One region of the Fervidobacterium ngatamarikiense genome, then DNA from elsewhere that is predicted to be linked to it. Evidence: predicted binding sites of a transcription regulator. Region 1 holds the regulator's gene; each other region holds the start of a gene.
What was found. The regulator HrcA, encoded in region 1, represses chaperone genes, less so after heat shock. The targets are predictions, from matches to a motif close to ATTAGCACTCNNANNNTNNGAGTGCTAAT.
Positions count from the first base shown of each region.

Region 2: the regulator HrcA is predicted to act here: its motif matches at 1,815-1,843, upstream of groES (co-chaperone GroES).
Region 3: the regulator HrcA is predicted to act here: its motif matches at 1,440-1,468, upstream of JM64_RS01140 (ATP-dependent Clp protease ATP-binding subunit).

Region 1 is NZ_CP011393.1:1,414,830-1,418,249, reverse strand. It holds gene rpsB (30S ribosomal protein S2) at 1-432, shown strand, start outside; gene JM64_RS06615 (DMT family transporter) at 481-1,356, opposite strand; gene hrcA (heat-inducible transcriptional repressor HrcA) at 1,620-2,669, shown strand; gene JM64_RS06605 (nucleotide exchange factor GrpE) at 2,700-3,338, shown strand; gene dnaJ (molecular chaperone DnaJ) at 3,370-3,420, shown strand, end outside.
Region 2 is NZ_CP011393.1:1,664,697-1,668,116, forward strand. It holds gene JM64_RS07705 (hypothetical protein) at 1-1,257, opposite strand, end outside; tRNA gene JM64_RS07710 (tRNA-Ala) at 1,518-1,594, shown strand; gene groES (co-chaperone GroES) at 1,878-2,147, shown strand; gene groL (chaperonin GroEL) at 2,176-3,420, shown strand, end outside.
Region 3 is NZ_CP011393.1:237,977-241,396, reverse strand. It holds gene JM64_RS01150 (MATE family efflux transporter) at 1-49, opposite strand, end outside; gene JM64_RS01145 (MFS transporter) at 83-1,288, opposite strand; gene JM64_RS01140 (ATP-dependent Clp protease ATP-binding subunit) at 1,533-3,420, shown strand, end outside.

The DNA.
Region 1 (3,420 bases):
GAACTCGAGGAAATGGAAGCAAATGGTGAACTCGACAAGCTTCCAAAAAAAGAACAGAGCAAACTCAGAAAGAAACTTGAAAAACTCAGAAAGAACCTCGGTGGCGTCAAAAACATGAAGAGCTTACCCGATGTCATCTTCATAGTCGACCCGAGGAAAGAAAAGATAGCCGTTGAAGAAGCGAACCACCTCAAAATACCAATAGTTGCAATGGTTGATACAAACTGTGACCCGGATCCTATCGACTACGTAATACCATCGAACGATGACGCAATAAGAGCAATAGCTCTCATTGCCGGTAAGATAGCGGATGCATACCTCGAAGGTCGTGAAGGAGTACCTTACTCAACAGAAGAAGCAACCACAACTACGACAGAAGTAGAAGAAATTGAAATCAGCATACCAGAAAACCTTGACGAAGAGGAAATATAAGGAAAATAAATAATACCAAAGCCCTCGGGAAATCCGAGGGCTTTTTTGTTATCTACTCTGTTCAACTTCTTTGCTTTTCAGATAAGAATTAAGAATTAGCGAAACAAGTATCAAAATCATTCCAAATACTTGTACTGCAGCAATCCTTTCATGCCGAATGAAACTGCCTGCAATTACAGATATCACCGTCGTTAGATTTGAGAAAAGAGAAGAAACCGTTGGTGAAACCTTGCTAAGCATGAAATTCACAAGAAAAAATGCAACCGTTGAAGAAAGTATGCCAAGATACAATGCTCCAATAACAACAGCAGGGTGGAATGCGATTGTGAAATTTCCTGTTACGATGCTCAGGAAAAAGAAAAAGACAAATCCCGTAAGCATCATAAAGAACGTTATCTCAACAGGAGTGAACTCTGAGGATAGCTTTCTCGAGAAAATATTGTAAAATGCTGCGGAGAAAACCGCACCCAAAACCAACAGCTTTCCAAGTAGCGCTCCTTGTTCTAATCCCCCACCTTTGACGATAAGAAACACTCCAAAAAAGCTAAGAAATGCGAAGAGAATTTGGTACCATCTGATTCTTTCTTTCAGCAATGCTGGACTCAAAATCGTTATAACGATTGGAATTAATGCAATCAACATCCCAGCCTCAGAGGACGTCGTAAACCTGAGTCCATTAGTCTCGAACACAAAGTAAGCAATCGGTTGAAATAGCGCTACTTTCCATAATTTCCAAAATGGTTTCTTTGTTAATTTTACGATTCCAAAAAGCCAAAGTAATAGCATCACACTGGTTGCCACACCAAACCTAAAGGCTAAAAACGTGTAAACGTTTATATGTTCTATACTGTTTTTAGTAAAAAGGAATGATAACCCAAATATCGTTGAAACTGCAAATCCAGAAATATAAACCTTCCAGTTCACATTTATCACCTCAGGCAAAGTAGAATCATCTACAAATGTTCGTATTCCGCACAATTTTTTCTGTTACTATTTTACCAAAAAGGAAATTTTCATCAATATTTTTCTTTGCTTTGTGTCTGATATCTCAGATACTGAAAACACTCCAAAAATTGACAAATTCTCACACTTATGGTAATATATTAGCAGACTAAAGTGTAGATTGCTAACATTTCTGATAACAAAAATTAGGCTAAAACAGATAGAAAAACGGAGAGGTGATAACCGTGTTAGGAAACGATATCACCGAAAGACAAAAGAAAGTTCTTTACTGCATTGTGCAAGAATACATCAACACGAGGACCCCTGTAAGCTCAAAAAGGGTTTTGGAAAGTGCTGCAATTGAGAGATCCGGTGCAACGATTAGAAATGATATGAACCGTTTAATGCGCACGGGATATATATTCCAGCCACACACTTCTGCTGGTCGCGTTCCAACAGACAAAGGACTCAGGTTTTACGTAAATGAACTGAAAAAAATCAGGGAAGAGATAAAGTCCAAAAGCTCACAAGTGGAGGTTGCGGCAAAATTTCCAATCGGTGATATGGAAAAGGTGCTCACGGGTGCAGCAAAGTTGTTAAGCTCTTCAACAAAAGGTATGGTTATTATTGAAAAGCCCAGCCCACTAACGCTAAGAATCAAGCGTATAGTTGTAACACCTGTGAGTAAGAATTTCTCAATTGCGAATATAATTACATCCCTCGGTCTCAGTTCTTCCATTCCAATCCAGCACACCGAACTTGACGATGTTGAGAAAATAGAGCAGATGCTTAACAAAGCGATGACAGGATTAACATTGAACGAATTCAAATCCAAATTGCGAGATATACTTACTCGAATCAATAATTTTAACAACTTAAATAGCTTCAAAGACAGCGATTTTGGAACTATCAGTCGTGGATTTTTAGAAATCACGGAAAGGTTATCTGTTGAAAGCTACGAAGATTACATAACGGAAGGACTACCAAACCTTCTTGCAAACGATAGAATCAATCTGAAAAAATTACAAAACATCCTTGTGTATGTTTCATCCGACGTGTTTTACAAAGAACTATTTGAGCTTGAGAACGACATATACATCGGTAAAGAGCATGGATTGAAGTTCCTTGAAGATTTCTCGGTAATTCTTGGACAGTTCTACTCAGAAGATAATCCCGTTGGACGCGTTGCTGTTATATTCGACAAATACGGTCGATATGATTTGATTATGGATAGCTTCGAGTTTATGCTCAACAGACTGAGCGAGTATTTCACTATAGTATCGAGGAATGTCTAAAAACTCAAACTAAAAGAGGAGGTAGGGAACATGTGTGAAGAAAAGAAAATAAATGAAATAAATGAAACACAACTGCAAGTTCAAAACAACTTGGAAAGTTCAAATGAAATTAAGGAGCGAGAAGAAGTGAACCAAATGAACCAAAACGAATTATCAGAAGAGAACAAACAACTGAAAGAAAAGATAGCAGAGTTAGAAAACCAACTGAAGGAAATACAGAACGCTGCACGCATAATCAAAGCAGCATTTGAAAATTACAAGCTCGACGTTGATAGGCAAATTAGAGACGCAACGAAATCAACGGCGCTTCGTATAGTAAAAGCGCTTATACCCATTTTAGACGATTTTAAGAGAGCGTTCAAATACTACGACTCAGACAAGGATTTAGAAAAATTCAAACTTGGAGTAGAAAAAATCTATGAAAAACTTCTAAAGACACTGGAAAACGAGGGATTAAGGATTATTGATGCCTCTGGAAAGTTTGACCCGTTCAACCATGAAGCATTTGAAAAAGAGGAACGTGATGATGTTGAAGAATACACTATTCTTGAAGTCATTGAAGATGGTTACACATTCAATGGGCAGGTTGTAAAACCAACTAAGGTACGTGTTGCTATAAAACCAAGAAAAAAGGAAGAGAATGCAGTTAATGACCAACAAAACACGTGAGAATCAAAATACAAAATAGGGGTGGTTTGCAATGCCAGCAAGAAAAGACTATTATGAAATTCTCGGAGTGCCAAGAAACGCT
Region 2 (3,420 bases), 250 kb from region 1:
CCCACCTCTATTATCGTCCGATTCCGCGTAAATTGTAATGATATGTGACCCTTCTTCTACATCCCAAAGTGTAAATCGCTTTGCTTCTTTCCCTTCAGACGCAATGCTTGTATCAATTGCTTTACCGTCCACAAAAAAGACAATCTTTGTATACTTCACGTTTGTTTCTTGAGACACAAGTGCTATAACAGCCGTTCCACCTGCGGTAAGGTTTGCCGGACTAACCTCAACATCAAAGCTAAGTGCAGCAGAACCGACGTAGATTCTTTTTGAATAGTAAGCTGGATTACCTTCTTTGTCTCTCACATTAATATTTAAAGTGTGAGTTCCAAGCTCCCTTTTTCCTATCCGCACAGCTTTTTCGAAAGTCTTACCTCTTATAGACCCTTCTTCAATTACTTCGCCGTCAAATTCGATTTGGTAACTGCTTAACTCTTGGTCATCGAAGAATTTAACTTCGAAACTGATGTCAGAGTTTTCTGGATAGAAGGTCTTTGTAAAGACATTGATAACAGGTTTCACTCTATCAACTTGGTTAACTTCGAAAGTTACTTTGGTGGCATCTTCCATGTTGTATGCAGCGGTCTTTAAGAAAAGCTCCACTTTTCCAGCGGAATTGATAGGAGAGAGTTTTTTGTACACATATCCTGCTTTTTCAACAAGTGTTTGATTTATCCAGAGACTGTCACTGGTTTTGCCATCTATGTAATAATTCACAATCGGATTTTGACTCTTGACTTTCATTTGTAACATTACTTCATCACCAACATAAGGACGTTCTGGCAAAATCCGCACTTCCTCGATTATAGGTGGAATCACATCGTAGACAGTTATCGTTCCGTTTGCTGTATACCATCTATTCTCACTAATTGAATATCCTTCGACAACCAACGAATAAATGCCAGGTTTTTTGAAAACCCAAGGAATTTCATAAGGGTATTTGTAAACACGAATCTCTTCTTCATAGACTTGGCTATCGGCATTTTTTAATTTGATACGGATATTTGTCAGCCCAGGTTCAAGTGGTTGGACCGAGATCGTAACGTTCGTATTTGCGAAGGTTTTTTCAGGGTATACAATACTGAACTTTGGAACATTTGATGTTGATTGGTTTGAGGTGCAGGAAGATAGGAGTATAATAATAAACACAACAAGTAGAAACAATAAATAAAAGCTATGAGTTGCTAATTGCTGAAAATGATTGGACGTCTTTTTCACAAACAACCCAAACCATCTCTTAAAATCAAGAACTTTCATATGCACACCTCCACTCTATGTTTTTTTATTTTTCTTCTGGAAAGTAGATTTCTCCATCTTTTTATTCTGTCTGAGGCGTGCTTCTTCCTAAATCACGTTTGCAGTTTTGCTCGCACTGTTATATATATTCAGACCTCCGATTACAGAATTTCGTTTAACATTTTATGAAGAAATCCTTTGGAAAAAACCTTCTTGATTTTTTGCCACTTGAATGGTATAATTCTGATGCGTAATGCAGTTGTGAAGGCAAATGTACGCGTGGGGCCGTAGCTCAGCTTGGGAGAGCGCTACCATGGCACGGTAGAGGTCGTGGGTTCAAGTCCCATCGGCTCCACCAAAACTAATCCTCTTGAGCCCTGGAAATAAACCAGGGCTTTTCTTTTTTCTGGAATGACTTTTTTCGCTCTCCAACTCTAGGTAATGTTTTATTTAATGCAAGTTTGGTAAAATGATGAGAAAGAATAAGAAAACTACATTTTTTCGCCATTAAATCCGGTTAAAAGCTACTAAATGCCAATTATGGCTATTCACATATTCCATTTTTCTGTTATACTAAAATTAGCACACAGGATATAAGAGTGATAATCAAACACAAAAACGCGACAGGAGGGGGTTAGATTATGAAGGTAAAACCACTCGGTGAAAGGCTTTTGATAAAGCCCATCATTGAAGAAAAGAAAACAGCAGGTGGAATTGTTCTTCCAGATGCTGCTAAGGAAAAACCTATGAAGGCAGAGATAGTTGAAGTTGGCAAACTTCCAGAAGATTGCACACTTAAAGTTGGTGACAAGGTAATTTACAACAAATACTCAGGAACAGAGATAAAAATTGACGATGAGGATTACATCATCATCGATTTGAACGATATTCTAGCAAAAATAGAAGAGTAAAATAAAAAAATTAGAGGAGGTGTGAGATATGGCAAAGTTGTTGAAATACAGTGAGGAAGCAAGAAGAGCACTCGAAGCTGGTGTTGATGCGGTTGCAAATGCGGTGAAAATTACACTTGGTCCAAAAGGTAGAAACGTTGTTATTGAAAAATCTTGGGGAAGCCCAACAATTACGAATGACGGAGTTTCTATTGCAAAAGAAATAGAACTTGAAGACAAATTCGCAAATCTGGGAGCTCAACTTGTTAAAGAAGTTGCAAGTAAGACAAACGATGTTGCTGGTGACGGTACAACCACAGCTACAGTCCTTGCTCAAGCAATGATTAAAGAAGGTCTCAAAATGGTTGCAGCGGGTGCAAACCCGATCCTTGTAAAGCGCGGAATCGATAAGGCTGTAGCAAAGGTCGTTGAGGAAATAAAAAAGATATCTAAGAAACTCTCTAGTACAGAGGACATTGCACATGTTGCTGCTATCAGTGCAAATAGTGAAGAAATAGGTAAGCTCATCGCAGAAGCGATGGAAAAAGTCGGAGAAGATGGTGTCATCACAGTTGAAGACAGCAAGACAATAGATACATACGTTGAATTCACAGAAGGTATGCAATTTGATAGGGGTTACATCTCACCATACTTTGTAACAGACCCAGAAAAGATGGAAGTTGTATACAATGAACCATTCATACTCATCACAGACAGAAAACTTTCAAACGTAAAACCACTTATCCCAATCCTTGAAAAGGTTGCTCAAACAGGTAGGCCACTCGTAATCATCGCTGAAGATGTAGAAGGAGAAGTTCTTACAACACTTGTTCTCAACAAACTTAAGGGAACGCTCAATACGGTTGCAGTTAAAGCTCCTGGTTTTGGTGATAGAAGAAAAGCAATGCTCCAAGATATTGCTATCTTGACAGGTGGTATCGTTGCAAGCGAAGAAGTAGGAATTAATCTCGAAGACCTCACACTCCAGGATCTTGGAAGAGCAGACGTTGTCAGAGTGAAGAAAGATGAAACGATAATTGTTGGTGGTAAAGGTAAACCTGAAGAAATCAAAAAGAGAATCGCTCAGATTAAAGCCCAAATCGAGCAGACAACTAGTGAATACGAAAAAGAAACACTCCAAGAAAGAATGGCAAAACTTGCTGGTGGCGTAGCAGTTATCAAAGTTGGTGCTGCAACAGAAACAGAACTCAAAGAAAAGAAACACAGAATTGAGGACGCACTTAGCGCAACAAGGGCAGCTGTTGAAGAAGGTATCGTCCCTGGTGGTGGAATT
Region 3 (3,420 bases), 880 kb from region 1:
TTTCGTCGATATGTTTTTTGCCATTTGACCATTCGTCAAATGTTTTCACTGTATCTCCCCCAATTTGTATAAACTAGAATTCTTACTCTGAAATGTGTTTGTACATTCTAATCATAACATAAGCGTTCAAAAAGTAGAAAATCGAGCTTACAACAAAAATGAGTGTGTATCCGTTGCTGTATTTGGTGAGTATGGAAAATAGGTCTGCTGAGAGAGCACGTGCAACGTTGTTTATAAACGAGTTCATACCATTAATTGAAGAAAGAAGACTTGGTGGAATGTTAGAAAATACTAAAGCGGTTAAAAGAGGACCGACCATATTCATTACCGCAAAGCGGAGTATATACACAGAGGTAAAGGTTATCGGTTCTCTTATAAAGCTGAGCAATACAATTAGTATGGGTACAAAGACATACGAAAAGATTAAGACGTTCATCTCACCGAACCTTTTCCCTAACTTGTAAGAAAACACAGCACCAATACTCGTAGCTAACTGAGCCAATGCCAGAATGAGTCCTATCAACGATGGTTTCATATGGAATATATCGTAGAATATAACATTACCAAAAGTTACAAACAACCCGGCACCAAATCCAACACTCATTGTTGAAAGAAAATAATAAAGAGTTACTTTCGTCGCACGCCTATCTAAGTTATTAAGTACGCTAAAGAATTTAAACGCATTGGTGTCTCCACCCTTTTTGCCTTCGTATTTTGGTTCGTATAACCTCAATTTCCAGATAGGAACGAGTGCGACGATTCTCGATAAACTCGCTACAATTAATACGTTCCTAATTGGGAAGGCATCCCCTAACACCCCACCTAATACGTTTCCCAAAACTCCAGTGAACATACCTATTCCAAAGTTAAGACCCAGTACCTTACTACGGCTTTCTCTTGCAGTTTTTATTATCAAAAGTGTGGAAAGAACAATAGATGTTGCTGTTGAAAAACCACCGAAGAGAAAAGAAGAGATGCCAAGATGAATAAGTGAAGGAGAAATGGCCCTGTACGTTCCAAAGAATATACTCAAAAGATGAGTGGTGACCATTAATTGTTTTTTGTTAATCTTATCTGCAATGATACCAAACACAAGTCCAAGTAACGCACTACCCCAGAGGAAGAATGAAGTAATACGCCCAACTTGCGAAGTTGGCATGCCTGAAGTGCGGAGCATCAGATTGAAAATAGTTCCGTATATACCTTGTGCAAGCCCATCTATGAACGTAAAAATAGTAATTAAGCGAGTTGCAGAATCGATTGAATATGAACTGGGTCGATAGGACATGGTTTTGAGTAAAAACCCCCTTGATTGGTCTAAAAATAAGTTAGCATATCGAACAATCACCAATTAAATTCTAACATTACAATTTTCAAAATCAAGTCAGAAAAATTTATGTTTTTGAATCACTTTCGCGTGACAAATTTTAAACTTTTTGATTAGCACTCTTGACATTTGAGTGATAATATGTTATACTATCATCGGAAACGCAAATTAAACAAAATAGAAAGAAAAGAAAGGAGTGGTTGATATGACATTCAACCTTGAGGAATTCACAGAAAACGCTCAGGAGATATTGCAATCTGTAACGGATGTGTTAAATCGTTACAGGCAAAACCAAATGGCGCCTGAGCACATACTTTTGACCATGTTGGAGAACTCGAAAAACGCAGCTTACGATATTCTGAGCCATCTCAATGTAGATATCGACGGATTGAGAAGGGATGTGGAACGTGCTATCACATCCAAAGGAAGTTATTACTACTCTTCTGGTGGCACAGGACAAATCTACGTCACACCAGATACTACAAAGGTCATCAACGAGGCGAAACGTGAAGCCAGACGCATGGGTGACGAAAAGGTCGGAACGGACCACTTACTCCTTGCTATGGCAATAGTTCCAGAAACGACTGTCTACAGGTTGTTGGCAAGATATGGAATCACACAAGACAAGCTCTATACAGCTATCAAAGAACTCAGAATGAAGAGAACATACTCTGAAGAGGAAAACATCGACGTTCTTGCCAAATTTACTGAGAATTTAACCGAAATGGCAAAGAACGGTCAGTTGATGCCTGTCATAGGCAGAGATAACGAAGTCAACAGGATGATAGAAATTCTTGGTAGAAAGATCAAGAATAACCCAGTTCTCATAGGAGACCCAGGTGTTGGTAAGACAGCAATTGTTGAAGGGCTCGCTCAAAGAATAGTATCTGGAAATGTTCCAGATTTCTTGAAGAACAAGACAATTCTTAAACTTGACCTCGCAAGGTTAGTTGCTGGAACGAAGTTCAGAGGAGAATTCGAAGAAAGGCTCAAGAAACTTATAGACGTGCTCAAGAAAAGAACTGATGTTATTCTGTTCATCGACGAGCTTCACACAGTTGTTGGAGCTGGCGCTGCTGAAGGTGCACTGGATGCCGGTAACATTCTGAAGCCAGAGCTGGCAAGAGGCACACTTAGGGTAATTGGAGCAACTACCGTTGAGGAATACAGGAAGCATGTAGAAAAAGACAAAGCTCTTGCGAGAAGGTTCCAGGTCATATTCGTCTCAGAACCTTCGGTCGAAGAAACGATTGAGATTTTGAAAGGGCTCAGACCAAAATTCGAAGAGTTCCACGGAGTTAAGATTAGCGACAAGGCTATTGAAACATCTGCAAAGTTAGCTTCAAAGTACATTACAGACAGGTTTATGCCGGATAAGGCTGTGGACTTAGTAGATGAGGCTGCAGCTCGTGCGAAAATAGATGGTAAACAGGAAGTAACTGATGAAGATATTGCAAAAGTCGTTGAACGCTGGACAGGAATACCTGTTGGTAAGATTATGGGTGACGAAAAGGAAAAAATCAAGAACCTTGAAAAGCTCATCCACGAAAAGTTCGTAGACCAAGAAGAAGCAGTAAGAGTTGTGGCAAATGCTATAAAGATGTCACGTGCAGGTATCAGAAATCCAAAACGACCACTCGGTGTGTTCCTGTTTTTAGGTCCAACAGGTGTCGGTAAAACAGAACTTGCAAAGAGATTAGCCGACGTGCTGTTTGGTAGTGAAAAGGCACTAATCAGAATCGATATGAGTGAGTACATGGAAAAGCACTCAGTTGCTAGGTTAATCGGTGCGCCTCCGGGATACGTTGGCTACGAAGAAGGAGGACAACTCACGGAACAGGTGAGAAGAAGACCATACAGTGTCGTGCTCTTCGACGAAATCGAAAAGGCGCATCCAGAAGTCTTCAACGTGTTGCTACAACTCTTCGATGATGGAAGACTTACCGATGGTAAGGGTACGACGGTTGATTTCAGGAACACGATAATCATAATGACAAGTAACATAGGGTCAGACATAATAATCCAGGATATTGAAGATGGTTTGGAAAGTGCTATACCAAAGCATATCGAAGAGGAAATGCGCAGGTATTTCA